Regions from separate parts of the Afipia sp. GW822-FHT04G07 genome, predicted to be linked through region 2. Evidence: predicted binding sites of a transcription regulator. Region 2 holds the regulator's gene; each other region holds the start of a gene.
What was found. Region 2 encodes LexA, which represses DNA repair genes until DNA is damaged. Its sites were predicted from a motif close to TGTTCNNNNTGTGTTCNG; they were not measured.

Region 1 (10,666 bases), on a different contig from region 2:
TCCGCTTTGAGCAAGTTATGCCCGTGCGGCTTCTTTGTTGTGACGAAAGATTGCCCGGGGTAGCGTGATCCGCAAGAGGAAACTTGAGCCGGTGGGCAAATGAAAACGCGCGTTCGCAGCGCGTACTCCAAGGAGTCACGATGAACTGGAAGCCTGAACTCGATGAACTCGCGCGGCGGGAAGCCTTCGCCCGCGAAATGGGCGGCGCGGACAAGGTCAAGCGGCAGCACGATCAGGGCAGGCTGACGGTGCGTGAGCGGATCGACAAGCTGGTCGATCCCAAAAGCTTCCATGAAATGGGCGCGCTCTCGGGCATCGCGGAATATGACGAGACCAACGAACTGAAAACCGTGACGCCGGCCAATTGCGTGTTCGGCCGCGGCAAGATCGCCGACCGTCCTGTTGTCGTGGTCGGCGACGACTTCACCGTGCGCGGCGGATCGGCCGATGCATCGATCTCCGCGAAGCCGACCATGGCCGAGCAGATGGCGCATGATTTCCGCCTGCCGATCATCCGCGTGATCGAAGGCTCCGGTGGCGGCGGATCGGTGAAGACCATCGAGACCAAGGGCGCGGCCAATCTGCCGGGCGGCATCGGCGGCACGGAATGGTACTGGTACACGACTGCGAACATGGCGCGCGTGCCGGTTGTCGGCCTCGGTCTGGGATCGGTCGCGGGTCTGGGTGCTGCGCGGCTCGCGGCCAGTCATTATTCCGTCATGACAAAATCATCCGCGATGTTCGTCGCGGGTCCGCCGGTGGTTGCGCGTCTCGGGCAATCGCTGGAGAAGCAGGAGCTTGGCGGCGCGCAGATCCAGACCAAGGCCGGCGGTGTCGATCATGCGGTCGACACCGAGGAAGAAGCGTTCGAATGCGCGCGCAGGTTTTTGTCGTATCTGCCATCGTCGGTGTTTGATCTTCCGCCGACGACTGCGTGCGACGACGATCCGGAGCGCACCGACGAAGCGCTGCTCAACATCGTGCCGCGCAGCCGCAAGCAGGTCTACAAGATGCGCCCCATCATCGAGTCGGTGATGGACAAGGGCTCGTTCTTCGAGATGGCCCAGAATTTCGGGCGCTCGGTCATCGCGGGCTTTGCACGGCTTGAGGGCCGCGCCGTGCTGGTGCTGGCGAGCGATCCCTTTGTCTATGGTGGTTCGTGGACGGCCGACGCCTGTCAGAAGGTCGTGCGGTTCGTGGATCTTGCCGAGACGTTCCATCTGCCGGTGGTTTATCTGATGGATTGCCCCGGCTTCATGATCGGTCTCGATGCCGAGAAGGCGGCCACGATCCGCCACGGCGTCCGTGCGATGGCCGCCGTCAACCAGAGCACCGTGCCATGGTGCACGATCATCGTGCGCAACTCGTTCGGCGTCGCGGGTGTGGTGCATCAGCCTGCGGGACGGTTCTCGATGCGCTATGCATGGCCGTCGGCCTATTGGGGGTCGCTGCCGCTGGAAGGCGGCATCGAGGCTGCCTATCGCGCCGACATCGCGGAAGCCGACGATCCGAAGGCAAAGCTCGCGGAGATCGAGGATCGTCTCAACAAGCTGCGTTCGCCGTTTCGTACGGCGGAGAAATTCTGGGTCGAGGAAATCATCGATCCACGCAAGACGCGCGGCTTGTTGTGCGAGTTCGCGCGGCTGGCCGAGCCGCTGCGCACGCCGGGCGTGGCGCACATGACAATCAGGCCGTAATTATTTCGCGTCCTCGATCACCATCGATGCGCCTTTTTCCGCGATCATCGCGGTGGGCGTGTTGGTGTTGCCCGATGTAATCGTCGGCATCACCGATGCATCGATGACGCGCAGCCCTTTGAGGCCGTGAAAGCGCAGGCGCTCATCCACCACTGCTAACGGATCGCTAGTGCTGCCCATTTTCGCGGTCCCGACCGGATGGAAGATCGTGGTGCCGATGTCGCCGGCTGCCTTCGCCAGCGACGCATCGTCATCGCCCACAGCCGGGCCGGGGAGATATTCCTGCGGATGGTAGGCGGCCAGCGCGTGCTGCTTCATCAGTTTGCGCGTCACCCGGATCGCGTCGGCGGCGACCTGACGGTCTTCGGGGGTTGAGAGATAATTCGGTGCAATCGCCGGCGCCTGATCGGGGGCGCCGGATTTAATGCGGATGGTGCCGCGCGAGGTTGGGCGCAGGTTGCAGGCGGCGATCGTAATGGCCGGGAAGCGATGCAGCGGCTCGCCGAATTTGTCCAGCGACAGCGGCTGCACGTGAAACTGGATGTTGGCGCGCTCCTGCCGTGCATCGGAGCGCGTGAAGATGCCGAGTTGCGACGGCGCCATGGTGAGCGGCCCGCGCCGCCGCAGCGCGTAATCGACGCCCATCCAGCTGCGCCGGAACAGGTTGTAGTAGGTCTCGTTCAGGGTGCGGATGCCGTCCACTTTATAGATGGCGCGCTGCTGCAAGTGATCCTGAAGGTTGCGGCCGACGCCTTGCCGGTCGAGCACGGTGTCGATCCCGAGCGGCGACAGCCATTCCTGCGGGCCGATGCCGGAACGATGCAGAACCTGCGTTGATCCGACAGAGCCGGAGCAGAGAATGACTTCGCCCTTCGCGCGGGCCTCCATCGTCTCGCCGCCCTGCGTGAAGCGCACGCCGACGGCGCGGCCGTTCTCGACGATAAGCTTGTCCACCAGCACATTGGTTTCCAGCCGCAGGTTCGGCCGCGACAGCGCGGGCTTGAGAAAACCGCGCGCCGCCGACCATCGCCGTCCGCGCTTCTGGTTGACGTGAAAATATCCGATGCCTTCGTTGTCGCCGGTGTTGAAATCGTACGTGCGGCGAATTCCCATCTCATGTGCGGCATTGCCGACGGCATCGAGCACCGCCCATGACAGGCGTGGCGCTTCGATGCGCCAGCCGCCGCCTGTGCCATGATGCTCGCTTGGCCCAAGAAAATGATCTTCCAGTTTCTTGAACGCGGGCAGCACATCGTCCCAGCCCCAGCCGCTCAATCCGAGTTGTCGCCAGTGATCGTAGTCCGCCGCCTGACCGCGCATGGAGATCATCGCGTTGATCGCCGACGAGCCGCCGATCACCTTGCCGCGCGGATAAGCGAGCACGCGGCCGTTGAGACCGGGCTCCGGTTCGGTCTTGAACATCCAGTCGGAGCGCGGATTGCCGATGGCGAAGAGATAGCCGACGGGAATGTGAAACCAGATCCAGTTGTCCTTGCCGCCGGCTTCCAGGATCAGGACGCGCTTGCGGGGATCGGCGCTCAGGCGGTTGGCGACGATGCACCCTGCGGTGCCGGCGCCGACGACGATGTAGTCGAAATCTCCTTCGAGACGTTTCGCCATTCCCTGTCCTGATTCTTCGCCTGCGTTTCTTCGTATTCGAGACGTTTCTTATCTTATGGCCTCGGCCGGGGTTGGCTGTACAGTCCGATCCTGTGCAATTGACGTTTGCACGGATGTTGGGTCCGCCGCCGCATCATGCTAGTTTTCCTGTTTCGATCAGTCCCGTGAGGTGTCAGCCGTGCCTATCCTCAACCGTATCGCCGACCTGCAACCCGAGATCATGGGCTGGCGCCGCGACCTGCATGCGCATCCAGAGCTGATGTATGACGTGCATCGCACTGCGGCATTCGTCGCCGAGCGCCTGCGCGAATTCGGTTGCGATGAAGTGGCGACGGGCCTCGGGCGGACCGGCGTGGTCGGCGTCATTAAGGGACGCAAGCTAGCCAACGGCGGCGACGTGAAGGCAATCGGTTTGCGCGCCGACATGGATGCGCTGCCGATCGAGGAAGAAACCGGCGTAGCCTATCGTTCGACGGTGCCCGGCAAGATGCACGCCTGCGGTCATGACGGCCACACCGCGATGCTGCTGGGTGCAGCGCGCTATCTCGCCGAGACGCGGAATTTTGCCGGCGACGCCGTGGTGATTTTCCAGCCGGCGGAGGAGGGCGGCGCGGGTGCTGCCGCGATGATCGAAGACGGCCTGATGGATCGCTTCAAGATCGAGCAGGTTTACGGGATGCACAACTCGCCCGGTATGCCGATAGGCACCTTTGCAACGCGCGTCGGCCCGGCGATGGCCGCGACCGATCACATCAACATCCACATCGAGGGGATGGGCGGTCATGCCGCGCGGCCGCACAAGAGCATCGACTCGGTGCTGGTCGGCGCTCAACTCATCACCGCCTTGCAGTCGATCGTCTCGCGCAGCGTCGATCCGCTCGACGCTGCCGTGATTTCGATCTGCGAGTTCCATGCCGGCAATGCCCGCAACGTCATTCCGCAGACGGCGGAACTGTTCGGCACCGCGCGGAGTCTCACGCCCGAGGTCCGCGACCTGATCGAGCAGCGCGTGCGCGAGGTCGTGGAAGGCGTGGCCCGGCTGTCGGGCGCGAAGATCACCCTCGATTACGAGCGCAGCTACCCGGTGCTGGTCAACCATCCTGTCGAAACCGGCGTTGCCGCGCGGGTCGCGGCCGCCGTGGCAGGGGACAGCAATGTCAGTTCCGAGATTCCGCCGGTGATGGGCGCGGAGGATTTCGCCTACATGCTGGAAGCCCGACCAGGTGCTTTCATCTTTATCGGCAACGGCGACAGCGCCGGGCTGCATCATCCCGCCTACAATTTTAATGATGACGCCATCGTCTATGGCTCGTCTTACTGGATCAAGCTGGTCGAAACACAGCTTGCCGCGAGCTGAAGCGCGGATCGGCTGGATTCAGCATGCTGACGGAACATTGCTCCGGACGTTGAGTTGAGAGGCGGGAACGATCCCGCATTCAACTTGGAGTCGGACAGATGGCAGCGAAGAAATCCGCGAAAAAATCAGCCAGGAAGTCAGCGAAGAAGGCACCCAAACGGCCGGCGGCCAAGAGGGCTGCGCCGAAGGACAAGGATCTCAACGACCTGTTCCATGACACGCTCAAGGACATCTACTTCGCCGAGAAACAGATTTTGAAGGCACTACCGAAGATGGCGAAGGCGGCCCAGTCGGCGGACCTGAGCGCGGCGTTCAAGAAACATCACGGTGAAACCGAGGGCCAGGTGGATCGCCTCGAGCAGGTGTTCAGCCTGATCGACAAGCCTGCGAAAGCAAAAACATGTCACGCCATCATGGGAATTCTCGACGAGGGCAAGGAGATCATGGACGAGTACAAGGGCACCGAAGCGCTCGATGCTGGTTTGCTCGCAGCGGCTCAGGCGGTCGAGCATTACGAGATTTCGCGCTATGGAACCTTGAAGGCGTGGGCGACCAAGCTCGGCATGTCGGAAGCCGTGCGGCTGCTGGATGAAACGCTCCAGCAGGAACACAACACCGACGAGGCATTGACGAGCCTCGCGCTGGCGGAAGTGAATCCCGAAGCGCTTGCGGCGTGACGGAATAATCTGAAGGCGATCCATCCCCTCATCCTGAGGAGCGGCCTTTTTGGCTGCGTCTCGAAGGATGAGGGCATGTCGTCATGCCTCATGGTTCGAGACGCGCGGCGAGAGCCGTGCTCCTCACCATAAGGTTGATGTGCTGGGGCTGCGAAAACTCATGTTGCGCCTTGTTGCCCTTCTAGATGATTGTTTTTGCTCAAGAAAAATGACCCATAAAGCCGGTTGACTCGCAGGCGACTGTTAGCTTTATATTAGAACATATCATGAACAAATGAGACCGTCACCCGTTCCATAAGGAGAGTGACGAACCGGATTGTCAGGAGCGGCGCATGATGAGCGCGCGCACGAGAACACTTGCGTCCCTGCGGGGGACCATCGGCCGCCTTGAAGGCGAGGCCGGTGGACTTGCGCGCGTGGCGCTCGGTCATGCCGAGGCGGACGCGATGCTTCAAGGCGGGCTGGTGCGCGGCGCGCTGCATGAGGTGTTCGCGGAAAGTGGCCGCCACGGTGCTGTGGCGACGGGCTTTGTCGCCGGTCTTGCGCATCGTCTCGCGGGGCGGCGGCCGCTGGTCTGGGTGCGGCAGGATTTCACCGAAATCGAATCCGGCGCGCTGTCGATGAGCGGCCTCAACGAACTCGGGCTCGATCCGCGCCTGCTGGTGACGGTGTGGGCGGCGGATGCGGAGACCGCGCTGCGCGTGGCCGCCGATGCGCTTGCCTGCGACGCGCTCGGCGCGGTGGTGCTGGATGTGTGGGGCGAGGTGCGCGCGCTCGATCTGGTCGCGAGTCGCAGGCTGACGCTTACTGCACGTACATCGAATGTCGCGTGTCTGGTGCTGCGAACGGCGGCGACACCATCCGCCAGCACCGCCGAGACGCGATGGGTCGTGCGCGCAGCACCATCGTCATCCGTAAACGAGGTGTGGGGCGCGCCGATGTTCGACGCACAACTCGTTCGCAACCGTCACGGCTCGACCGGGCAATGGATCATGGAGTGGAAATGTGATGAGGGCCTCTTCCGTGAAGGCATCTTCCATAAGGACTCGGCGTATCCTCAGCCTGTGGCTGCCGCGCCTGCCGACCGACCGCTTGAAGCGGCTGCCGGGCGACGCCGCGCCGGATAACGAACGTCCCTGCGTCGTCGTCGCCAAGCTCAACAACGCGTTGCAGATCGCGGCGCTGAACGATGCTGCTGCGCATATCGGTCTTGAGGCCGGCCTGCCGCTGGCGAACGCGCGGGCGGTCTGTCCCGACGTGCAGGTGTGCGACGCCGACGAGGCGGCGGATGCAAGGCTGCTCGAGGCCATCGCCGACTGGTGCGACCGCTTCACGCCGCTGGTGGCGCTCGATCCACCTCATGGTCTGCTGCTCGACATCAGCGGCTGCGCGCATCTGTTCGGCGGCGAGGCTGCGATGCTGCGCACGGTGTGCGCCTCGCTCGAACGGCAAGGCTTTATCGTCAATGCGGCGATTGCGAGTACGCCGGTCTGCGCGCGCACCATGACACGCGCGGCGCGAAGCTGCATCGTGCCGGACGGCGAGGAAGCGCGCGCCGTCAGTTCACTGCCGGTATTCGCGCTGGGTGCTGCCAATGCGATCACGCGCGGCTTGCGCCGGGCGGGGCTCAAGACTATCGGCGATGTGGCGTCCCGCGCGCCGCATGAGATCACTGCACGGTTCGGCGCGGACTTCACGAGCCTGTTGCAGCAGGCGCTGGGGCAGGGTGATGCGCCGATCTCGCCGCGCAAGCCGCTGCCGGATTTCATGGTGGAGAAGCGTTTTCCAGAGCCTGTCGCCACCGATACCGTGATTGCCGCGATACTCTCGGGCCTCGCGCAGATGCTGGTCGCGGCGATGGACAAACAAGGCAAGGGCGCGCGGCGGCTGGAAGCGAGTTTCTTCCGCACCGACGGCGCGGTGCGCACCATCGCGGTGGATGCCGGACAGCCAGTGACCAGGGTCAATGTCGTGGACAGGCTGTTTCGCGAGCGGCTCGATGCGCTGGCCGATCCGCTCGATCCCGGATTCGGGTTCGATCTCATCCGGCTGTCCGCCAGCCATGTCGAGATCGTGGTGCAGGAGCAGCGCGATTTCGACACCCGCACGCAGGACAACGACGAAGTGGCGGCGCTGATCGACCGCATCGCCGCGCGTATCGGCGGCAAGCGTGTCGTGGTGCATCTGCCGCAGGACACGCATATCCCGGAACGCGCGGCGCTGGCCGCGCCCGCACAGCAATATCTTGCGGCAGCAGCTGTTGCCGACTGGCCAGCGCGCGTCGAGGCGGAGCCGCCGCTGCGTCCGTTGCGGCTGTTCGAGCGGCCGGAAATGATCGACGTTCCCTTTGCAACGGTGCCGGATGGACCACCGCGTCATTTCACATGGCGGCGGGCGACCCATGTGGTGATGCGCGTCGAAGGCCCCGAGCGCATCGCCATGGAATGGTGGAAGCATGAGGAGCAAACGCTGACGCGCGATTACTTCCGCATGGAAGATGCGGAGGGCTTGCGGTTCTGGGTTTATCGCGACGGACTTTACGGAGAACCTGTCAACGCGGAAGGCGAACCCATTCCGCCCAAATGGTTCGTGCACGGACTGTTCGCATGACGGCCTATGCGGAAATCGGCATCACGACGAACTTCTCGTTCCTGCGCGGCGGATCGCAGCCGCAGGAATACGTGCATCAGGCGGGCGAACTTCGTCTTCCGGCGATCGGGATTGCCGATCGCAACACGCTGGCCGGAGTGGTGCGCGCTTACAGCGAGTTGCGCAATCCGGAGATCATCCACAAGCCGAAGCTGCTGATCGGCGCGCGTCTCGTCTTTATCGACGGCACGCCGGATATTCTGGTCTATCCGCGCGACCGCGCCGCCTACGGCCGGCTGTGCCAGTTGCTGACCCGCGGCAAGCGCGCCGCCGAAAAAGGCGAGTGCCATCTCAAGCTGGACGATCTGCTGGAATTTGCCGAAGGGCAGTTGCTTGTTCTGATGCTGCCGCATCGTTTCGAGACTGCGGCAGCACTTAACGTTCTGGATCGCTTGCAGCGCAGCCGCGCCGATGGCGCAAAGGACATCTGGCTCGCGGCGAGTTTGCTGTATCGCGGCGACGACAAGCGGCGTCTGTCCCGGCTGTATCGTGTGGCGGCGACTGCGCGCGTGCCGCTGCTGGCGACCAACGAGGTGCTTTATCATCATCCCGCGCGCCGGCCCTTGCAGGATGTGCTCACCTGCATTCGCGAAAAGACCACCATCCATGCCGTCGGGAAAAAACTTCAGGCCAATGCCGAGCGGCATATGAAGCCTGCGGCGGAAATGAGCCGGATGTTTCGCGATTTGCCGGAGGCCATCGAAGAGACGATGCGCTTCGCGGACCGCATCACGTTCTCTCTCGATCAATTGCAGTATCAGTATCCCGACGAGCCGGTGCCGCCCGGCAAGACCGCGCAGCGGCATTTGCGTGATCTCACCGAGGAGGGCATCCGGCGTTGTTTTCCGAACGGGATCGATGAGAAGCTCGCCGCGACGATCGAGAAGGAATTGCGGCTGATCGACAAGCTCGGTTACGCGCATTATTTCCTGACCGTGCATGATGTCGTGCGCTATGCGCGCTCACAGCATATTTTGTGTCAGGGCCGCGGTTCGGCGGCGAATTCCGCCGTGTGTTACCTGCTCGGCATCACGTCGGTGAATCCGGCCGAGACCGATGTGCTGTTCGAGCGCTTCATTTCCGAGGAGCGGCTGGAGCCTCCCGACATCGACGTCGATTTCGAGCATTCGCGCCGCGAAGAGGTGATGCAGTATGTTTTCAGGCGTTACGGGCGCCATCGCGCGGCCATTGTCGCGACCGTCATTCACTATCGCCCGCGCAGCGCCATCCGCGATGTCGGCAAGGCGCTGGGGCTGACGGAAGACGTCACGGCAGCACTTGCCGATACGGTGTGGGGAAGCTGGGGTGATGGCGTCAGCGACATGCAGATACGGCAAGCCGGATTCGATCCGCAAAACGGGATGATCCGCCGCGCGGTCGAACTTGCTACCGAACTGATCGAGTTTCCGCGCCATCTGTCGCAGCATGTCGGCGGGTTCGTGCTGACGCAGGACCGGCTCGACACCTATGTGCCCATCGGCAATGCCGCGATGAACGACCGCACCTTCATCGAATGGGACAAGGACGACATCGACACGCTGAAGATGATGAAGGTCGATGTGCTGGCGCTTGGAATGCTGACCTGCATCCGCAAGTGCTTCGATCTGATCGAAGAACATAAAAACCAGCGCTATGAGCTGGCGGACATCAAGGCGGAGAATAAAGACAGTTCTGAAGTCTTCGACATGCTGTGCCGGGGCGAATCCCTCGGCGTGTTCCAGGTCGAGAGCCGCGCGCAGATGAACATGCTGCCGCGCCTCAGGCCACGCACGTTCTATGATCTCGTCATCGAAGTCGCCATCGTCCGGCCGGGCCCGATCCAGGGCAACATGGTGCATCCGTATCTGAAGCGGCGTGCCATGAAGCCTGAAGAGATCGACTATCCTTATCCGAAGAGTGGTGACAAAGACGAACTCAGGAACGTCCTGCACAAGACGCTCGGCGTGCCGCTGTTTCAGGAACAGGCGATGCGCATTGCCATGGTCGCGGCAGAATTCACCTCCGAAGAAGCGAATGGCCTGCGCCGCGCCATGGCGACGTTCCGCAATGTCGGGACCATGCCGAAATTCGAAAGGCGCATGGTCGATCGCATGATCGCGCGCGGCTACGATCCGGTGTTTGCAAACAGTTGCTTCGACCAGATCAAGGGGTTCGGCAGTTACGGTTTTCCGGAAAGCCACGCCGCCGCGTTCGCGCAGCTTGTCTATGTGTCGTCATGGCTCAAGCATTATCATCCCGACGCATTTTGTTGCGGCCTGCTGAACTCGCAGCCGATGGGCTTTTACGCACCGGCGCAGATCGTCAGCGATGCTCAGAAAAATGGCGTCGAGGTGCGCGAGATCGATGTGTCGTTCAGCTTCGGCCAGAACACTCTGGAAGAGCAAAGCGGCGAGTATTGCGCCATGCGGCTCGGCTTCCGTCAGATCGACGGCTTTGAGGTGTATGATCCGGATGGGGAGGAACTTGAGAAGAGCAAGCCCGCCGATTCAAAGAGCCGCAAAAAGCCGCGCGAGGATTACTGGGACCGGCGCATTGTCGCCGCGCGCGCGCGAAAGTCATTCACGTCACTGGAAGATTTTGCGCGCGAGACGCGACTGCCGAAACGCGCGCTGATCCTGCTGGCCGATGCCGATGCGTTCCGCTCGCTCGGCCTCGACCGCCGCGAA
Region 2 (10,666 bases):
CCGATCAGTGCGGCACAGAAGAATATCCGGCTGGATGCCGATGGAGCGCAATTCCTTGACCGAGTGCTGCGTCGGCTTTGTTTTCAGTTCGCCCGCGCTTGGAATGTACGGCAGCAGCGTGAGGTGAATGTAGATCACGTCGCCGCGCGGCAGGTCGTTCTTCACCTGACGAATCGCCTCGAAGAACGGCAGGCCTTCGATATCGCCGACGGTGCCGCCGACTTCGCACAGCACGAAGTCGTAGCCGTCATTGCCGTTGAGGATGAAATCCTTGATGGCGTTGGTGACGTGCGGAATGACCTGAATGGTCGCGCCGAGATAATCGCCGCGGCGCTCCTTGGTCAGGATGTCCTGATAGATGCGGCCGGTGGTGATGTTGTCGGCCTTGGTCGCCGGACGCCCCGTGAAGCGTTCGTAGTGACCCAGATCGAGATCCGTCTCCGCGCCGTCATCGGTCACGAACACCTCGCCGTGCTGATACGGCGACATCGTTCCGGGATCGAGGTTGAGATAGGGATCGAGTTTGCGAAGGCGGACCTTGTAGCCTCGTGACTGCAACAGCGCACCGAGTGCGGCTGAAGCCAGACCTTTGCCGAGCGAGGAGACCACGCCGCCGGTGATGAAAATATACCGCGCCATGGGATTTAACCTTTATCTCCGCCGTCGTGATTCGCAAAACTAAACGCACACAAACGCCGGCGAATTGCAGCGCTGTGGACCACTTGGATATGTAAGTTCAGTCAGGGACTTGGAAGGCAACTCTGAGACTTGCAGGCAAGCAACTCGCGCATGACTGCAATTCTTTGTCCCTTATTTCGACTGCGGCGCCTGCGGAGCGGATGGCGCCGCCGGGGCCTTCGGAAGCGAATCCAGCAGACCGCCTGCCGGTGCCGCCGGAGCGCCAGGCTGCGAGATCGGCGCCGGGCTGGTGTTGATGATCGACGCTGGCTTGCGCTCGTAGCTCGCGAGCCACGACAGGAACAGGCTGGTGATGAAGAAGCCCGCGGCCAGAATCGCCGTGGTGCGCGTCAGGAGATTGGTCGTGCCACGGCTCGACATGAAACCGCCGCCACCTCCGCCGCCGACGCCGAGGCCGCCGCCCTCAGAACGCTGAAGCAGCACCACGCCGATCAGGCCGAGAACGAGCATGAGATGGATGACGATAATGACAGTCTGCATCGTGACCTTCCGTCACAAGCCTCTGGCACCGGCAGCCGGGCGCACATGAAGCTTGCGGGGGTTGAAGTTGCGCGGTCTGTACACGATTGCAGGGGTGATTGTCACCCCCGGCGGACCGCGATCAATAACCGTGATTTAGAGACACGCGGCCGCAATCGCAAGGAAATCAACCGCTTTCAGGCTCGCTCCGCCGACCAGCGCGCCGTCGACGTTGGCAACGGCCATCAATTCCGCTGCGTTTGAGGGCTTCACGGAGCCGCCGTAGAGGATTCGCATACCGCTCCCCTCCTGGCTAAAGCGTTCATTGAGTTTAGCCCGGATAAACCCATGAACTTCCTCGATATCCTTGGTTGTCGGGGTGCGGCCTGTGCCGATCGCCCAGACCGGCTCGTAAGCGACGACCAGATTGGCGGCGGTCGCCCCATCCAGCACCGATCCGGCGAGCTGTCGTCCCACCACCTCCAGCGCCTGCCCCGCGTCACGTTCGGCCTGCGTCTCGCCGACGCAGACAATCGCAACCAATTTGGCCCGCCAGGCCGCCTCGGCCTTGGAACGTACCAGCGCATCGCTCTCGCCGTGATCGGCCCGGCGCTCGGAGTGACCGACAATGACCGCGCTCGCGCCCGCATCGGCCAGCATCTCGGCTGAAATATCGCCCGTATGAGCGCCGGAGGCCGCCGGGTGGCAATCCTGCGCGCCGATCGCAACCTTCGATCCGGACACAACGGCGGTGGCGGTGAACAGCAGCGTCGCCGGCGGACAGATCAGGAGATCGGCCCTGCCCTTCAGATCGCCCGCACCCTGCCAGATCGACGCCAGTTCGTTCATTGAGGCTTTCAGGCCGTTCATTTTCCAGTTCCCGGCGATCAGGGGGCGGCGCTTGTCGGTCATGATTGATCTCGCGTGACGGTGGGTTGATTTGCGCTAGCAGAGGCCTTCCGCCGACGCCAGTTCCGCAGGCGGGGTTTCCACACGGCGGCCCCGATGGATAAGGGCTTTTTCCAAAAACCGGTTCCGCTTTCGGGATCATACCGTTAACCGCGCTGAAGCGTCGCCGTCAGCATGGTTGCTAGGGAACCGGCACCCCTTTATATGTCGGCGAAACAACGCGGTAACGCCTCCGGCGAGCCGCCACCCCTCCTCCTGAACATCAAGTTGGTCCCATGCTCCGAGGAATGCGCAAAGCCTCATCGAATTGGCTCGGCAAGACGGTGATGTCCGTCATGTTCGGCGTGCTGATCGTCAGTTTCGGCGTCTGGGGCATTGCCGACATCTTCAAGGGATTCGGACAGTCGTCGCTCGCCAAGATCGGCAGCACCGAAATCACCACTGAACAATTCCGCAATCTGTTCACCGACAAGGTGCAGCAAATCGGACGCCGTTTCGGCCGGCCGCTCACCATGGAGCAGGCGCGCAACTTCGGCCTCGACCGCCAGGTGCTTCAGGAAGTCATCGCCGACGCAGCCCTCGACGAAGACGCCCGCCGCCTGGGCCTTGGACAATCGGACGCCGACGTGGCGCGCATGATTTCCAACGACCCGAATTTCAAGGGCGTCGATGGCAAGTTCGATCAGGAGCGCTTCGTGCAGACTATCCGCCAGTTCGGCTATACCGAGCAGCGCTATGTCTCCGAGCAGCGCCGCCGCCTGCTGCGCAACCAGATCACCAGCACGGTGGTCTCTGGACTTGAGCCGACCAAGACCCAGCTTGACGCACTGGTCCGCTTCCAGAACGAACAGCGCTCGGCCGACTACCTGCGGCTGACCTCGGCTCAGGCCGGCACCATCGCGCCTCCCTCGCCCGAGGCACTGGCCGCCTATTTCGAAGACCGCAAGCAGTTGTTCAGGGCACCGGAGTTTCGCAAGATCGCCGTGCTGACGTTGACGCCGGACGACCTTGCGAAGTGGATCAACGTCAGCGACGACGACGCCAAGAAGATTTTTGAACAGCGCAAAGAGCGTTACGCGACGCCGGAACGCCGGCAGGTGTTCCAGATTCCGTTCCCGAACGCCGACGAGGCGAAAGCCGCGCGCGACCGCATCGCCGCCGGAACGTCGTTCGAGGACATCGCCAAGGAGCGCAATCTCACCCCAAGCGACATCGACCTCGGCAACGTGACGCGGGCCGCCATCAGCGATGCCGCGATCGCGGATGCCGCTTTCGGACTCACACCGGACTCCGTCAGTCAGCCGGTCAAGGGCACGCTGGTCACCGCGCTGCTGAAGGTCACGAAAGTCGAGCCCGGCACCAACCCGACCTATGACAGCGTAGCGGCGACGATCAAGCGCGAGATCGCGCTGGAGCGCGCGCGGGCGCAGTTGCAGGACCTGCACAACAAGATCGAGGACGAGCGCGGCGGCGGATCGAACATCGCCGAAGCGGCTCAGAAACTCGGGCTCAAGGCCGTCACCATCGAAGCTGTCGACCGCTCCGGCCGCGGGCTCGACGGCAAGCCGGTGACAGGCCTGCCGCAAGGCATCGACATCACGACACCTGCCTTTGCCAGCAACATCGGCGTCGAGAACGAGCCGGTCCAGTACAACGGCGGCGAACTCTGGTTCGACGTCCTCGGCATCACGCCGTCGCGCGACCGGCCGCTCGACGAAGTGAAGGAACAGGTCGAGACACGCTGGCGCGACGAACAGGTCTCGACCCGTCTTCGCACCAAGGCCGCCGAGATCGTCGAGAAACTGAACAAGGGCGCCGCGTTCGACGCGGAAGCGACTGCTGCCGGCGTCAAAGTCGAAAAGGCCACCCTCTTCCGGCGCGACGCGGACCCGAAGAACGTGCCCGAACGGCTAGTCGCAGCCGCGTTCCGCACGCCGAAGGACGGCGTGGGACAGGTCGAAGGCAACGGCGCCAGCGAGTGGATCGTGTTCAAGGTCACCGACGTGGTCGTGCCGCCGGTCGATCTCGCATCCGATGACGTGAAGAAGCTGAAGGAAAATCTCCAGCGCGCGGAAATGGAAGAGCAGATCGCCGCCTATGTCGCCAAGCTGGAGGCCGAGATCGGCGTCACGATCAACCAGAACGCGTTTGCAGTCGCGACAGGTGCGGCGGCCGCCGCTCAATAGTAAGCTCATCGGCGAACGTCACATCAGGCAAGCCTCGATTATGGACAATCTGAAAGCGATCATCGGAAAAGCCGCCACCGGCGCGGCCCTGTCGCGCGACGAGGCGGCGACCGCGTTCGACCGCATGATGTCCGGCGAAGCGACGCCGTCGCAGATGGGCGGCCTGCTGATGGCGCTGCGCGTGCGCGGCGAAACCATCGACGAGATCACCGGTGCGGTCTCCGCCATGCGCGCCAAGATGCTGACCGTGAAAGCGCCGGCTGACGCGGTTGATATCGTCGGCACCGGCGGCGACGGATCGGGCTCGGTCAATGTCTCGACCTGCGCGTCGTTCATTCTGGCAGGCGCCGGCGTGCCGGTCGCCAAGCACGGCAACCGCGCGCTGTCGTCGAAATCAGGCTCCGCCGATGCGCTGGCCGCACTGGGCGTCAAGATCGACATCACGCCCGCAGAGGTCGGCCGCTGCATCGCCGAGGCGGGAATCGGTTTCATGTTCGCGCCGACGCATCATCCGGCGATGAAGAACGTCGGACCCACGCGCGTCGAACTTGCCACCCGCACCATTTTCAATCTGCTGGGACCGCTCTCCAATCCCGCTGGCGTCAAACGGCAGATGGTCGGCGTATTCTCGAAACAGTGGGTGCAGCCGCTGGCGCAGGTGCTGAAAAATCTCGGCGCGGAATCGGTTTGGGTCGTGCACGGCTCGGACGGCCTCGACGAGATCACCCTCACCGGCCCGACCTTTGTCGCAGCCCTCGAGAACGGCAACATCCGCACCTTCGAGGTTGCGCCCGAGGACGGCGGACTGCCGCACGCCACGGCTGAGGAACTCAGAGGCGGCGACGCCGAAGCCAACGCCAAGGCGCTGCGCGATGTGCTCGAAGGCAAGCGGGGCGCGTATCGCAATGTCGCGCTCCTGAACGCCGCCGCAGCACTCGTGGTCGCGGGCAAGGCAAAGGACCTCAAGGAAGGCGTTGCGCTCGGTACCAAGGCGCTGGACACTGGCGCGGCTCTCGACAGGCTGAAGCGCCTTGTCGCAGTCTCCAATGCTTGAGGAGCAACTGCCCTTGTCCGATATCCTCGACAAGATTGAAACCTACAAGCGCGAGGAAATCGCCGCAGCGAAGCGTGCGCTTCCGCTCGCCGAAATCGAGGCGCGTGCGAAGGCCGCTCCCGCGCCGCGCGGCTTCGTCAACGCCATCCGCGAAAAACATGCCCGCGGCGATTACGCGCTGATCGCGGAGATCAAGAAGGCCTCGCCGTCGAAGGGGCTCATTCGCGCGGATTTCGATCCGCCAGTTCTGGCGAAAGCCTATGAGGCCGGCGGCGCAGCATGTCTCTCGGTACTGACGGACACGCCGTCGTTCCAGGGCTCGCTCGCGTTCATGGTCGCAGCACGCGCAGCGGTCTCGCTGCCGGTGCTGCGCAAGGATTTCATGTACGACACCTATCAGGTGGCCGAGGCCCGCGCGCACGGCGCAGACTGCATCCTGATCATCATGGCCGCGCTCGACGATGCCGCGGCGAAGGATATCGAGGACGCGGCGTTCGCCCATGGCATGGACGTGCTGCTCGAAGTTCACAATCGCGAAGAACTCGATCGCGCGCTGACGCTGCGTTCGCCCCTGCTCGGCGTCAACAACCGCAACCTGCGCACATTCGAGACGACACTCGCCACCAGCGAAGAACTCGCGCCGCTGATTCCGAAGGATCGCATCAGCGTCGGTGAAAGCGGGATTTTCGCGCCTCAGGATCTTGCACGCCTCGAAAAGGTCGGCATGTCGACCTTTCTCGTCGGCGAAAGCCTGATGCGGCAGGCCGACGTCGCGGCCGCCACGCGCACGCTGCTCGCGCGCGACGGCGCGCAGCGCGCCACCGGGACGCGCTGACGTGGCCAAAAAATCCAGGACAAAGTCAAAGACAAAAGCAGGCTCCGCCCTCACCCACATCGACGCCAAGGGCGAGGCCCGCATGGTGGATGTTTCGGCAAAGCCCGACACCGAGCGCGTGGCGGTGGCCGAGGGCCATGTCGTCATGACCCGCAAGACGCTCGATCTGATCGTGAAGGGCAACGCCACCAAGGGCGACGTGCTCGGCACCGCGCGCGTCGCCGGAATCATGGCGGCGAAGCGCACCTCCGATCTCATTCCGCTCTGTCATCCGCTGGCGCTCTCGAAAGTCACTATCGACATCACGCCCGACACCAAGCTGCCCGGCTGCCGCGTGCGCGCGACGGTGAAGGTCAAGGGCCCCACCGGCGTGGAGATGGAAGCGCTGACCGCCGTGTCGGTGGCGTGTCTCACGATCTACGACATGGTGAAGGCCGTCGAGCGCGGCATTCATGTCGAAGGCGTTCGCCTCGTCGAGAAAAAGGGCGGCAAGTCCGGCCATTATCTCGCCGACTACTAGTGGTCCGGTTTTAACATTCGCACCCCGTTTCAGCAGGCCTTTATGCGAATGTTAAAACCAAAGGACCACTAGCAAATATAGACTTCGAGTGGAGTTTCGGATTTGACATTCGCTTTGCGTACTCGCTGCGGGGTGGAAGCGAATGTCAAATCCACTCCACTCGTAAGGAGCGTCCCATGGCGCTGATGCCGGTCGCCGAAGCCTATGCCGCCGTCCTCAAGGACGCAGCCGCGCTTCCCGAAGAAATGGCCGCGCTGAACGACGCGTTTCATCGCACGCTGTCCCGTGACATCGCAGCATTGCGCACCCAGCCGCCGGCCGACATGTCGGCGATGGACGGATATGCGGTTCGCGCCGCCGATGCTGTTTCGGGCGCACGCCTGAAAGTCATTGGCGAAGTCGCCGCCGGCCGCCCGTTCAATGCGACCGTCGGCGCGGAACAAGCCGCGCGCATTTTCACCGGCGGCGTGATCCCGGCCGGGACCGACGCCGTGATCATTCAGGAAGACACCGCGCGCGACGGCGACACCGTGATCGTGAACGAGGCCATCGCGGCGGGAAAAAACATCCGGCCGGCGGGCATCGATTTCCGCGAAGGCGAAACAGGGCTGCGGCGAGGATCGCTCCTGACCGATCGTGCGCTTGCGCTGGCCGCGAGCATGAATCATCCGCAACTGCCGGTGCATCGTCGCCCAAGAGTCGCGATCCTCGCGACCGGGGATGAACTGGTCGTGCCGGGCACAAAGCCCGCGCCGGGCCAGATCGTCCACAGCAACGTGTTCGCGCTGATCGCGCTCGCGCGCAACGAAGGCGCGGACCCCATCGATCTCGGCATCGCGCGCGATACACTCGAGTCGACAACCGACGCCATCCGGCGTGCGCGCGATCTCGGCGTCGATGTTCTTGTGACCACCGGCGGCGCTTCCGTCGGCGACCATGATCTCGTTCAGACTGCGCTGAAAGCCGAAGGCGTCGACATGGCTTTCTGGAAAATCGCGCTGCGGCCCGGAAAGCCGATGATGCACGGACGCCTCGGGCCGATGCGCGTGCTCGGCCTGCCCGGCAACCCGGTGTCATCCTATGTCTGCGCCTTCCTGTTTCTGGTGCCGCTCATCCGCGCGCTGTCGGGACGAACCCAGGTCGATCATGTCCTGGAGCGGGCCGTGCTGGGGCGCGAGCTGCCAGCCAACGACAAGCGGCAGGATCATCTGCGGGCAAGGGTTACAACCGGCGGCGACGGCGTGCCCGTCGCAACCTCGGTAGGCCCTCAGGACAGTTCTCTGGTGGGCAATCTGGCGGCGGCGGATGCGCTCATCGTCCGCCCACCCTTCGCACCAGCGGCCCCTGCCGGCTCGCCCTGCACGATCCTCCGGCTTCCCAACTAAAGCTCCCCGTCGTTGACGTGAAATTAAGGGGTTGCGGAACACATATGGAACAGATAGTGTTCGTTCATGATTTGTTTCGAGTGACTCGCAACTCCTGATTGGCCGTCCAACGGCCCGTATCCAGAGAGGCGCGGCATCGGAGCAAAGGCGATCGGGGACCAGATAGATGCTGACACGCAAACAATACGAGCTTCTGCGCTTTATCAACGAGCGGCTGAAGGAAGCTGGTGTTCCGCCCTCGTTCGACGAAATGAAGGACGCGCTGGACTTGCGCTCCAAGTCCGGCATCCACCGGCTGATCACGGCTCTTGAGGAACGCGGCTTCATCCGCAGGCTCGCCAACCGTGCCCGCGCGATTGAAGTCATCAAACTGCCGGAGCTTGGGAATTCGGGTGCCGGCGGCAACGGCCGTCGCGGCTTCACCCCCAGTGTCATCGAGGGCAACCTCGGCAAGGTCCGCAGCAGCGGCTCCGCCGGCCACGAGGACGATACGAACTTCCCGGTTTCCGTGCCGGTCATGGGACGGATCGCGGCCGGTACGCCCATCGAGGCGCTCCAGACCCGCAGCCACACCATCAGCCTGCCGCCCGACATGCTCGGGTCGGGCGAACACTACGCCCTCGAAGTGCGCGGCGATTCCATGATGGAAGCCGGTATTCTCGACGGCGACACCGTGCTGATCCAGCGCAACGACAGCGCCGACACTGGCGACATCGTGGTCGCGCTGATCGACGAGGAAGAAGCCACACTGAAGCGTTTCCGGCGACGCGGCGCATCCATTGCGCTTGAGCCTGCCAACTCGGCCTATGAAGTCCGGATCCTGCCGCCCAACCGCGTGCGCATTCAGGGCAAGCTGATCGGTCTGCTCCGGAAGTATTGAGCCTCGAGAATTAATCGTCCGGCTGGAGGTCGCTTTCGGCGGGCGTCGCATCGACGGAGCGCGCCGGGACATTCGGCCGAGACGCTGGAGCCTGTGGCTCATCCTCCGCAACTGCCGCAGACCAAGGGCGATCGACGCCGCGCGGCCTGATGGCTGTGACGGCATAGCCTTCGGCGGTCTTGCGCAAGGCGAGCGTCCCGCGCCTGCGCAGCGTGTCCTGATCCAGCACCGTGGCCGCGCAACCGGCCGGTGGTTGCCGCAACGTCACGATCACGGCGGCGCGCGCACAGTCGTCCGCGAAAGCTCCAGGTTTCAGCGTGAGAGCGACGGTGGCGCCGCCTTCCGCCTGCACCACGCATCCCGCATTGTCGCAGGACACACCATCTACCAGCGACGGATCGGCCGCCGTGCGGGTATCGGCATCGGCGGCGAGCCATTCGCGCGACAGGAAAGCATCCTTGCCGGTGCGCATCAGGCGCAGCCTGCCATCCTTGCCGCGTACCCCGACGGTGTGCCCATCGCCAGCCACGAGAATATCCGGCTGCGGTGTTGTCAGCGCCCACGCCGTTGCGAGCACGATCAGCCCCGCTCCTACCCAGCGCAGCGGCGTCCGCAACAGACCGAGCACGATGATGCCCGCGCTCATTACCGCCAATGGCCCGGTCCCGAACGCCGCAAGCCGCCCGATGGCGCCCGGCAATGCCGCGACCCATTGCGCCACCGCCATCATCCAGCCGATGCCGACATCCATCAGCCGCCAGAACACGCCGTCGAAGCCGAACGGCATGGCGAGCAGCCCCAACAATCCGGCCGGCATCACCAGCACCGAGACAACCGGCATCGCCGCGAGATTGGCCAGCACCCCGTAGGGCGTCACGCGATGAAAGTGAAATGCCGCGTAAGGCATCGTCGCAAATCCCGCGACCAGCGACGCCAGCGCCAGCATCGTGATCTCGCGGCCGCCCCACAACGCGGCGCGCGCCACCTGCGTATTGTCCGGCGACGCGAACAGGTTCGGCATCCCGAGTTGGACCAGCGCCACGAGTCCGAGCGTCGCCGCGAACGACATCTGGAAACTCGGATGCACCAGCGCCTCCGGTGCGATCAGCAGCACGATCATCGCCGCCACCGCAAGCGTGCGGAACGTGATGGCGCGGCGGTCCACCATCACCGCGATCAGCACCACCGCCGTCATGAAGAACGATCGTTGCGTCGCAACCTCCGCGCCCGACAACAGCAGATAGAACAACGCCGCGACGAAGGCCGCCGCCGCCGACCATTTCTTGATCGGGAACGTCACCGTTAATCCGGGAAACAGCGCGAGCAGCGCACGCACCGCGAAGAACACGACGCCCGCCACCACCGCCATGTGATAGCCGGAGATCGACAGCACATGGCCAAGCCCGGAGATAAACATGGCGTCGTTCACCGGCGTGGAAATCGCGTCGCGGCGTCCGGTGAGCAGCGCCGTTGCAATGGCGCGTGAATCGCCGGTGAGGACGCTGCGAATCCGCGCGTCGATTGCATCGCGCATCCCCTGCATCGTCGCGGCATAACGCAGATATGTGCCGCCGCTGCGCGGCGCCTCGATGGTCTTGATCGCGCCCATCGCGAATCCGGATGCGCCGATCCCGGCGAAATACATGTCGCGGCCAAAATCGTAACTGCCGGGGCGCAGCGGCGACAGCGGCGGCAGTAGCCGCGCCTTCAGCTCAACAAAACTGCCGACCGCAGGCGCA
Region 3 (10,666 bases), 2.4 Mb from region 2:
TGCTCAAGATGCACCGGAACATGGCCGACATGATGAAGGCTATGGGTCAGGGCAAGCGCGGCCCGCTGGCGGGCATGGCGCAGGCGATGGGCTTCGGCGGAGGCGGAATGCCGTCAGCCGACGCCATGAAGGAATTGGCGGCGAAGATGCCCGGCGGAATTCCGCAAGGCGCGCCCTCGCTGCCGAAAGACTTTCCAGGCCTTCCGGGGCTGGGAAAACCGACATTGCCGGGCCTCGGCGGATTTCCGGGGATCGGCAAGAAGAAATAACACGAACAGTTTTCACACCATTCGAACACACCAACGGAGAAATAAATGTCAGTCGTTATCCGCCTCGCACGCGCAGGCACCAAGAAGCGCCCGGTTTATCACGTCGTCGTCGCCGATTCGCGCTTCCCGCGCGACGGCCGCTTCATCGAGCGTCTCGGCCACTTCAACCCGCTGCTGCCGAAGGACAACGAGACTCGCCTCAAGCTCGACATGGAGAAGGTCAAGGCCTGGCTCGCCAAGGGCGCGCAGCCGTCGGACCGCGTGATGCGCTTCCTTGATGCAGCCGGCGTGAAGAAGCGCGAGCCGCGCAAGAACCCGGAAAAGGCCGTGCCGCGCAAGGAGCGCAAGGCCAACGCTGAAGCCGCCGCCAAGGCGTAAGGAATCTCGTGACAAAAGCAGCGCAAATCTGCGTTGCACGAATCGGCGCCGCGCATGGTGTGCGCGGCGAGGTGAAGTTGTGGCCCTTCACCGAAGACCCCATGGCGGTCATCGACTACGGCCCGTTGTCGACCAAAGACGGCGCGCGTCAGTTTGAAGTGGTGCGCGCCCGGATCGCGAAAGATCATCTGGTCGCGGTGCTGAAGGGCATCGCCACGCGCGAAGACGCCGAGCGCGTCAACGGTATCGAACTCTATATCGCGCGCGACAGGCTGCCGCCGACCGAGACGGGCGAATACTATCATGCCGACCTGATCGGACTGCGCGCCGTCGATGTGGCGGGCGCGGCCATTGGCAAGGTTCTCGCGGTGCATAATTTCGGCGCCGGCGACATCATCGAAATCGCTCCGCCGCAGGGGCCGACACTGCTGCTGCCGTTCACAGATGCGGTGGTGCCTACCGTCGATCTCGCGGACGGTCATGTGGTGATCGTCATGCCAGGCGAGATCGAAGGCGACACACCGGACACCGCGGACATCTGAAATCAGGACCACCGACATGTGGCGCGCCACCGTGCTCACGCTGTTTCCGGAGATGTTTCCCGGCCCGCTCGGCATCAGCCTCGCGGGCAAGGCGCTCGCATCGGGATTGTGGGCGCTGGAGGCGCGCGACATTCGCGATGCCGCCACTGACAAGCACCGCAGCGTCGATGACACCCCGGCCGGCGGCGGACCCGGCATGGTGCTGCGCGCGGACGTGCTGGCGGCGGCCATCGATAGCGCAAATACCGATCCCGCCCGCCCGCGCCTGCTGATGAGCCCGCGCGGCGCACCGCTGACCCAGAACAGGGTCGCGGAACTCGCCGCCGGCCCGGGCCCCATGATCGTCTGCGGCCGGTTCGAGGGGGTCGATCAGCGGGTCATCGAGGCCCGTGGGCTCGAGGAAATCTCCGTGGGGGACTATGTCCTGTCGGGGGGCGAAATCGCCGCCCTGGCCCTGATAGACGCCTGCGTGCGGCTTCTGCCGGGGGTCATGGGTAAGCTAAGTTCCGGAACCGACGAGAGTTTCTCGGATGGATTGCTGGAATACCCCCAATACACCCGGCCCCAGATGTTCGAGGACCGTCCGATTCCGGATATTCTGGTGTCCGGCGACCACGCCCGGATCGAGGCCTGGCGGCGGGCCGAGGCCGAGGCCCTGACAAAAGCCCGGCGGCCGGACCTCTGGGCGGCCAAAAAAGCCCAAAACACCTTCCCGAAGCCGCCAAAAAACACGACGAAAGGGTGACAACCCGCCGGTGATGGCGTATACGACCGGCCAATCCGTGCACGTGCTGGATACGAATTTCCGCGCAGCCCCTTCCGGGCGCGCCGCCGATGGAGTTTTGCGATGGACCTCATTCAAGAAATCGACAAGGAGCAGCTCGAAAAGCTCTCCGCCGGGAAGACCATTCCCGATTTCGGACCGGGCGATACCGTGATCGTCAACGTGAAGGTTGTCGAAGGCGAGCGTTCGCGCGTGCAGGCCTATGAAGGCGTCTGCATCGGCCGTCACGGCGGCGGCATCCATGAGAGCTTCACCGTTCGCAAGATTTCATACGGCGAAGGTGTCGAGCGCGTGTTTCCGGTTTATTCGCCGATGATCGACTCGATCAAGCTCGTGCGCCGCGGCAAGGTACGTCGCGCCAAGCTGTATTATCTGCGCGGTCTGCGCGGCAAGTCGGCGCGTATCGTCGAGAAGCAGGACAACCGCGAAGCGCCGAAGGCGGCTTCCGGCGCATAATCAAGCAACGCTTGATGATTTGAAATCAAAGCGCGGCTCATGGCCGCGCTTTTTTCTTTGGCCAGCTTAGCATAGCCCGTAGCGCTATTTCTGCTTGAGCGGCCCGTTCATGATCCAGCGATGGCCGAACGGGTCGCGCACAATGGCGGTTCGCGTACCCCAGAACGAATGGGTCGGCGTCACCTCGCCTTTAGCACCAAGCTTCGTGGCGCGCGCGAACACGTCGTCCACCTGTTCCGCACTCGAGAATTCCAGACTGACCGACATGGTCACCGGCTCTCCCGGCAATGGCGTCCGCGCCGTGCCGAATTCTGGAAACGCATCCGACAGGAACAACGCACCGCCGTTGATCTCGAGTTCGCAATGCAGGATGCGCAGGCCGTCGAGTGCCGGCATCAGCGCCTTCTGCTTGGCGTCGAAAGCGGCGGTGTAGAAGGCGATCGCGCCCGCAGCAGGGGTAACGGTCAAATAGGGCGCAACCGGCGGGCGTGCGGTCATTGTGCGATCCTGCGTAAGCTATTATGTCGTCAGGATACTTTCCCCCCTCCCGTTAAGCGAGTAAAAAGGGGCGGAACTGAAAACCCGCGGCCCGGAGGCCGCAACACCCATCCGGACAGGTTAATCGGACACCCAATGGCCAAAGCGACCACACTCTACGACAAGATCTGGAACGACCATCTGGTCCACGAGGCCGAGGACGGCACCTGCCTGCTCTATATCGACCGGCATCTTGTCCATGAGGTGACCTCGCCGCAGGCCTTCGAAGGACTGCGCACGACCGGCCGCAAGGTCCGTGCGCCGAAGAAGACGCTCGCCGTGGTTGATCACAACGTCCCGACCACCGATCGTTCGAAACCGAATCCCGATCCGGAAAGCGCCGAACAGATCGCAGCGCTCGCGGAGAATGCGCGCGAGTTCGGCGTCGAGTACTTCAACGAGTTCGACAAGCGTCAGGGCATCGTGCATGTCATCGGCCCCGAGCAGGGCTTCACGCTGCCGGGCACGACGATCGTCTGCGGCGACAGCCACACCTCGACGCATGGCGCGTTCGGCGCGCTTGCGCACGGCATCGGCACGTCGGAAGTCGAACACGTGCTCGCCACGCAAACGTTGATCCAGAAGAAAGCAAAGAACATGCGCGCGACCGTCGATGGCGCATTGCCCGACGGTGTCACCGCGAAGGACATCATTCTGGCGATCATCGGCGAGATCGGCACCGCAGGCGGCACTGGCTTCGTGCTCGAGTACGCCGGTGAGGCTATTCGCGCGCTGTCGGTCGAAGGCCGCATGACTGTCTGCAACATGTCGATCGAAGGCGGCGCGCGCGCAGGCCTGATTGCCCCCGACGAGAAGGCCTACGAATTCCTGAAGGGCCGCCCGATGTCGCCGAAAGGCGCCGACTGGGATGCCGCCATGCGCTACTGGGAAACGCTGCGCACCGACGACGGCGCGCATTTCGATGCGGAGATTCGTCTCGATGCCGCGAAGCTGCCGCCGATCGTGACATGGGGCACGTCGCCGGAAGACGTGGTGTCGATTTCAGGCATGGTGCCGGACCCGGCGAAAATCGAGGATGAAGCCAAGCGCCTCTCCAAGCAGCGCGCGCTTGAGTATATGGGCCTCGTCGCCGGGACGAAGATCACCGACATCAAGCTCGATCGCGTCTTCATCGGCTCCTGCACCAATGGCCGCATCGAAGACTTGCGCGCCGCCGCGAAGGTTGTCGCCGGCCACACCGTCAACGGCAATCTCAATGCGATGATCGTGCCGGGTTCAGGTCTCGTGAAGGAGCAGGCCGAGGCCGAAGGGCTCGACAAGATTTTCATCAAGGCCGGCTTCGAGTGGCGCGAGCCGGGTTGCTCGATGTGCCTCGCGATGAATCCCGACAAGCTGTCGCCAGAAGAGCGTTGCGCGTCGACCTCGAACCGCAACTTTGAAGGCCGTCAGGGCTTCAAAGGCCGCACCCACCTGGTGTCGCCTGCCATGGCCGCAGCCGCAGCGATCGCCGGACACTTCGTCGATATCCGCGAGTGGCATACAACCTGAGCAGGCCAACCCCCGTCTCATCGCCGATGACATAAAAACAGGCGCTCTTTCGAGCGCCTGTTTTTGTTTGGTGGTTCGGGGCGAATTTAGAAGCCAAAGCCGAAACCGATCGCCGGTCCGAAGCCATAACCGTAACCATAAGGCCGATAGCCGTAGCCATATGGACGATAGCCGTAGCCATAAGGGCGGTAGTAGCCGTACGGCCGATAATAGTAAGGCCGCGGACGATAGTAGTAAGGCCGGTAGTAGGGACGATAATAGGGCCGGTAATAACGCGGGCCATAATAATATCCGTAACGCCGATAGTGGCGGCGGCGCGCACTGACATCCGTCGGCTTGGCATCGGCCAGACGCGCATCATGCGACACCGCAGGCGTCGGCTGTGCGGCGCTCGCAGGCGCAAGTGACATCCAGCCGGCAATTGAAAGAGCGGCAGCGACAGCCGCGGCTCCCACGAACTTTCTCATTGCAGTTCTCCTCAGATCGTTGCTCCACACGTTTAAGATAACGCGCACCACCGATTTCCGTTCACCACTCCGCCAACTAGCCAGCGTTGAATCTTGGGCCCGGGCGGGACCGCCTTCCGCTTCAAGCGGAATAAACAATCTGCCCCGTCCGGCATTAGGATGACTTCGGATTTGCAGCAAGATCATGACGCGGGCATTTCACCGTTTTGGTAAAGGCGCCGTTGTCGGCCGACGCGACATCAGTACCAGTGATGGCGGCGATGCCAGTGATGACGGTGGTGCCAATGGCGGCGGTGGTGCCAGCCATGGTGCCGATGCCAGCCGCGATGCCGGTGCCAGCGGTGATGGCCGCGCCAATGGACCTGCGTCGTGACATCCTCGGTTGCCAGCTTCGTAGAAGTCGAAGCGGCCGGGTTGAGAAGCGACACCGCCTGCGCACGGTCAACTGGCGCTGCGACCGCCAGCAGGCCGGCAACGGCCGCAAGCCCGAAAATTGTTCTGACGTTCATCTTCATGAATTCTCTCCCTTGGTCTGCGAGTTGAAACGAACCCCGGCGCATCGCGTTCCATCGATGCCGATGCATGTCCACGCCGGACGACGTGGCAGCAGGCTAAAAAGAGCGAGGTGAATGCGTCCTGAATGTCCGCGCCGTATTCATGAACGCACTTTCAGCGTTGCCGTTCGTGAACCTGAAACAAGACCGGCGCGTATCTCTGAAAGGAACCAGAGGAGAGTTGTGATGGCGCACGTCTCACGATTGATGCTCGCAAGCAATGCATTGATGATGTTGCTCGCAGGTCATGCCCACGCGTCGCAAGGACCGGGCACTACGCCGGGAACAGCCGGCACGTTCACGCAGGTGGCGATGGCCATCGCTGTTTATGGATTATGCGCGGCGGCGATTGCCGCGGGCGCAATCGGCACGTTCAGGAAAAAATGAGACTATGAAAACAATCGCGCGGAGTGCGGGTTACCCGCGCCAATGGCAGTTCATGCGCGGCACGATCACCGTTCCGCTCGGACGGTATTCCTGCTCGTAATACGCGTTGCAGACCCGCACCGAATTCGGCCCCGGATAATTTGAACCGCGATAGACCGGGACGCGGCGCGGTGCGCGCCGAATGACCCTGCGGCTCTGCGCGGAAAAGTCCTGCACCATCGGCCCTGAAGTCCGCGCCTGTGGCGTCGCCGCGACCGCCGGCGTCTCTGCCCGTGCACTGCCTGGCATCGCCAGCGCAATCGCGCCCGCGCAAAGACCAAAAAGAATTGCCGAAGTCCGCATCATGGTGGCGTCCCGTGCTTTCAATTCGCGTTCCGTGAGCGGCAACGTCTCCGATTGAGACGGGCGCGTCAACATCAAGAAGCCGCCGGTCGAAGCCCTGCTGCGGCAATCCAGCGTCCGATGCACTCTTGGCCCCGCCCGCCAAGCCCTCTAAACAAGGCCGATGTGGCCGACAGCAAAATCCCCCACCCTTGAGGACATCGAATCCATCGCGCATGACGCCTACGCGCGCCTGCCCAAACATTTCCGGGACCTGTGCGAAGGACTGATCATCCAGACCGACGACTTCCCCTCGGATGAGGTTCTCGAGGAGATGAAAGCGCAGAGCGAGTTCGATCTGCTCGGGCTCTTCCAGGGCGTCGGCCTGCCGTTCCGCTCGAGCGGCGATATCGCGCCGATGCCGAACATGATCTGGCTCTATCGTCGCCCCATCCTCGATTACTGGGCCGAGCATGACGAGACGCTCGGCCATATCGTCACGCACGTTCTGGTGCACGAGATCGGCCACCATTTCGGCCTGTCGGACGACGACATGGAGGCCATCGAGGCGAGCGTGATCTAAGGCGTGATCCCGAAAAGCGGGATCCGGTTTTCGGACAAGATCTGCCCCTTCACGCAGCGCACGCCGCACGTCTGCGCATGGCGTTCATGATGTGTCCTCCCTCAGCGCATAGCCTTGACGGCCACGATGATGTATTTAGAACAGCTCAAATTGCATCCGGTTCACGGGAACATCATGGACAAGTTTACGACACTCGAAGGCGTGGCGGCACCCTTGAAGATCATCAATGTCGACACCGACATGATCATCCCGAAGCAGTACCTCAAGACCATCAAGCGCACTGGCCTCGGCAAGGGCCTGTTCTCCGAACAGCGCTACAAGGACGACGGCAGCGAGAACCCGGATTTCGTGCTCAACAAGCCTTCCTATCGCAAGGCCAAGATTCTTGTGGCCGGCGACAATTTCGGTTGCGGATCGAGCCGCGAACACGCGCCCTGGGCGCTGGCCGACTTCGGCATCCGCTGCGTCATCTCGACGTCGTTCGGCGATATTTTCTACAACAACTGCTTCAAGAACGGGATCCTGCCGATCCGGGTGTCGCAGGACGAACTCGACAAGCTGTTCGACGACGCCGACCGCGGTGCCAACGCCACGCTGACAGTCGATCTCGAAAAGCAGGAAATCCGCGGGCCCGACGGCGGCACGATCAAGTTCGAGATCGATCCGTTCCGCAAGCATTGCCTGTTCAACGGCCTCGACGACATCGGCCTCACGATGGAGAAGGGCCAGTCCATCGACGTGTTCGAGGCGAAGGAAAAAGCCTCGCGGCCGTGGTTGTAATTTAGTTCGTCTTCAAAGCCGTGATCGCGTCAGCAATCGCGATAGTGCGCTTCGCCATCTCGACATGCAGCCGTTCGACCATTTGTCCGTCGAGCTGAACCACACCCTTGCTGGCGTTTTCCGGCAGATCGAACACACCCATGATCTTGCGCGCTCGGGCGATCTCATCCGCCGGTGGCGTATAGGCCGCGTTCGCCGCGTCAATCTGGCCCGGATGGATCAGCGTCTTGCCGTCGAAGCCCATATCGCGGCCCTGCGCGCATTCTTTCGCGAAGCCGGCGACGTCGCTGATGTCGTTATAGGGGCCGTCGAGAATTTCGAGGCCGTAAGCCCGCGCGGCCAGGATGCAATGCGCGAACAGCGGCAGCATCGCCGTGCGCCCCGGCAGCATCCGCATCCGCGTCTCGCGCGCGATGTCGTTCGGCCCCATGATGAAGCCCACAAGCCGTTTGTCGCCTTCGCGCGCCGTGGCCGCAATCTGTTCCGCAGACAGAACGCCGATCGGCGTCTCGATCATCGCCCAGAGGCCGATCGCCGGATCGGCCTTGAGCACGCGCAGACGCTCCTCAAGCTTTTTCACGTCATCCGGACTTGAGATTTTCGGCACCAGAATTCCGTCCGGCCGCGCGGCCGCAGCCATGGCCAGATCGTCTTGCCACCACGGCGATTCCAGATTGTTGATGCGAATGATGATTTCGCGCCTGCCGAAACCCCTGGCCGCGACTGCTTCCGCGATCTGGTCCCGCGCCACAGGCTTGGCGTCGGGCGCGACGGAATCCTCAAGATCCAGGATCACGCCGTCGGCCGGAAGGTTGCGCGCCTTGTCGAGCGCCCGTGCATTGGAGCCCGGCATGAACAAGACACTGCGGCGCGGACGGTTCATCGTTTTGTTCCTGAATTCGGATTGCCTGCGTTAGCACTTCGGATCACGGCCCGAAAGACTTGTCCCGGGCTGCCAGCTAGGTTAGCCAACGGGGGAAAATTTGCGAGGCTTCCCATGTCGCCCTTTCCTGAACGCCTGCTTGCCGGCTATCAGGCCTTCGTCACCGAGCGCCTGCCCACCGAACAGTCCCGTTATCGCGAACTGTCCCAGGGCGGCCAGTCACCTGAATCCATGGTGATCGGGTGCTGCGACTCCCGCGTCTCTCCGGAAGTGATTTTCGATGCTGGTCCCGGCGAACTGTTCGTGGCGCGCAACGTCGCCAATCTGGTCCCGGTCTATCAGCCTGACGGCAATGCGCATGGCGTATCGGCGGCGCTGGAATATGCGGTTCAGGTCCTGCAGGTGAAGCATATCGTCGTACTTGGCCATGCGCAGTGCGGCGGCATCCGCGCGTTCGTCGACAAGAGCGCGCCGCTGACGCCCGGCGACTTTATCGGCAAATGGATGTCGATGTTCGTCAAGCCGGGTGAAATCGTCGAGCAGCGCGACCACGAAACGATGCAGCAATTCGTCACGCGAATCGAGAAGGCAGCGGTGCTGCGCAGCCTCGAAAACCTGATGACATTTCCGTTCGTGAAAAGTCCCGTCGAGAGCGGCAAACTGCGACTGCACGGCGCTTATTTCGGCGTCGCCGAAGGTTCATTGTCGATCGTCGATCAGACCACGAACGAGTTCAGCCGCGTCTATCACAGCGTGTTGAGCAACTAGTGGTTTAATGTCCGGCCTTGTCGGACGCGCCGTGGCCGCCGAGCCGGTCCGACCACACGATCAGCAGCGTCGAAACCACGAACACGAGATGGATGCCGGCCAGCCAGCCCATCTTCTGCGCATCGAACGCCACGTCGATATTCATGAAAGCCTTGAGCACCTGGATCGCCGAAATCGCGACGATCGACGCCAGCAATTTTTGCTTCAACCCCGCGAAGTCGACCTTGGTCATCCATTCCGGCCAGTCCGGATGGCCGCGCGGATCGATCCGTGACACGAAATTCTCGTAGCCCGAGAACACCACGATCAGGATCAGGTTGCCCGTCAGCGACACGTCGATCAGCGACAGCACGCCGAGAATGATGTCGGATTCCTTCGCCGCCGGCGCGTGAAGCACAAACTCGATCAGCAGCAGCACGAATTTGTAGAGCAGCACCACAAGGCTGACGACGAGGCCGAGATAGAACGGCGCCATCAGCCACCGGCTGTTGAACAAAACCGTTTCGAAACCGTATTCGGCCCGCTTCAGCGAAGGATTCGGCTGGTAGGCAGCGGGTGTGGGATGCTCCGAAGGTTTCTCTGACATCCCCCCACCCGTGCCGGTTTGCTTAAGCCGCTTTTTTCTTCGCGCTGATCAGCTTGCGGTTGACGAGACATTCTGCGATCTGGACCGCGTTCAGCGCGGCGCCCTTGCGCAGGTTGTCCGACACGCACCACAGCACGAGGCCGTTCTCCACCGTGGCATCCTCGCGGATACGGCTGATGTAGGTGGCGTCCTCGCCCGCAGCTTCATACGGCGTGACGTAGCCGCCCGGTTCGCGCTTGTCGATCACGAGACAGCCCGGCGCATTGCGCAGGATGTCGCGGGCTTCATCGGCCGAAATCGGATTCTCGAATTCGATGTTCACCGATTCCGAATGGCCGACAAACACCGGGACGCGCACGCAGGTCGCGGACATCTTGATTTTGGGATCAAGAATTTTCTTGGTCTCCATCATCATCTTCCACTCTTCCTTGGTGTAGCCGTCCTCCATGAACACGTCGATTTCCGGAATCACGTTGAACGCGATCCGCTTCGGGAATTTCTTATTGATGAGTTCGCTGTTGGTATAGACGGCCTTGGTCTGCGTGAACAACTCGTCCATCGCATCCTTGCCCGCGCCGGACACCGACTGATAGGTCGACACCACCACGCGCTTGATCACCGCCTTGTCGTGCAGCGGCTTCAGCGCGACCACGAGTTGCGCGGTCGAGCAATTCGGATTGGCGATGATGCCCTTCTTCGTGAAGCCCGCGACAGCATCGGCGTTCACTTCAGGCACGATCAGTGGAACATCCGGGTCCATGCGCCAGGTCGAGGAATTGTCGATCACGACAGCGCCGGCAGCAGCGATCTTCGGCGACCACTCCTTGGACACGGCTCCGCCCGCCGACATCAAGCAGATGTC

Region 1: a site for LexA is predicted at 5,607-5,624, ahead of AC1RKJ_RS20720 (ImuA family protein). Genes of this name have one in related genera too.
Region 3: a site for LexA is predicted at 6,243-6,260, ahead of AC1RKJ_RS12755 (metallopeptidase family protein). Genes of this name have one in related genera too.

The regions. Positions count from the first base shown of each region.
Region 1 is NZ_JBXAMP010000002.1:198,972-209,637, reverse strand. Features, by position in the region: gene AC1RKJ_RS20740 (acyl-CoA carboxylase subunit beta) at 141-1,697, shown strand; gene AC1RKJ_RS20735 (GMC family oxidoreductase) at 1,698-3,317, opposite strand; gene AC1RKJ_RS20730 (M20 aminoacylase family protein) at 3,496-4,674, shown strand; gene AC1RKJ_RS20725 (YciE/YciF ferroxidase family protein) at 4,773-5,351, shown strand; gene AC1RKJ_RS20720 (ImuA family protein) at 5,684-6,478, shown strand; gene AC1RKJ_RS20715 (Y-family DNA polymerase) at 6,375-7,961, shown strand; gene AC1RKJ_RS20710 (error-prone DNA polymerase) at 7,958-10,666, shown strand, end outside.
Region 2 is NZ_JBXAMP010000001.1:214,798-225,463, reverse strand. Features, by position in the region: gene pyrG (CTP synthase) at 1-639, opposite strand, end outside; gene secG (preprotein translocase subunit SecG) at 811-1,179, opposite strand; gene tpiA (triose-phosphate isomerase) at 1,315-2,070, opposite strand; gene AC1RKJ_RS01070 (peptidylprolyl isomerase) at 2,355-4,253, shown strand; gene trpD (anthranilate phosphoribosyltransferase) at 4,294-5,307, shown strand; gene trpC (indole-3-glycerol phosphate synthase TrpC) at 5,321-6,142, shown strand; gene moaC (cyclic pyranopterin monophosphate synthase MoaC) at 6,144-6,662, shown strand; gene AC1RKJ_RS01050 (molybdopterin molybdotransferase MoeA) at 6,839-8,047, shown strand; gene lexA (transcriptional repressor LexA) at 8,214-8,927, shown strand; gene AC1RKJ_RS01040 (ComEC/Rec2 family competence protein) at 8,938-10,666, opposite strand, start outside.
Region 3 is NZ_JBXAMP010000001.1:2,607,232-2,617,897, forward strand. Features, by position in the region: gene ffh (signal recognition particle protein) at 1-269, shown strand, start outside; gene rpsP (30S ribosomal protein S16) at 315-647, shown strand; gene rimM (ribosome maturation factor RimM) at 656-1,189, shown strand; gene trmD (tRNA (guanosine(37)-N1)-methyltransferase TrmD) at 1,206-1,934, shown strand; gene rplS (50S ribosomal protein L19) at 2,037-2,429, shown strand; gene AC1RKJ_RS12725 (VOC family protein) at 2,514-2,927, opposite strand; gene leuC (3-isopropylmalate dehydratase large subunit) at 3,063-4,475, shown strand; gene AC1RKJ_RS12735 (hypothetical protein) at 4,562-4,942, opposite strand; gene AC1RKJ_RS12740 (hypothetical protein) at 5,097-5,318, opposite strand; gene AC1RKJ_RS12745 (hypothetical protein) at 5,572-5,883, shown strand; gene AC1RKJ_RS12750 (hypothetical protein) at 5,914-6,228, opposite strand; gene AC1RKJ_RS12755 (metallopeptidase family protein) at 6,389-6,787, shown strand; gene leuD (3-isopropylmalate dehydratase small subunit) at 6,962-7,567, shown strand; gene AC1RKJ_RS12765 (HpcH/HpaI aldolase/citrate lyase family protein) at 7,569-8,450, opposite strand; gene AC1RKJ_RS12770 (carbonic anhydrase) at 8,565-9,218, shown strand; gene AC1RKJ_RS12775 (TIGR00645 family protein) at 9,223-9,804, opposite strand; gene AC1RKJ_RS12780 (aspartate-semialdehyde dehydrogenase) at 9,827-10,666, opposite strand, start outside.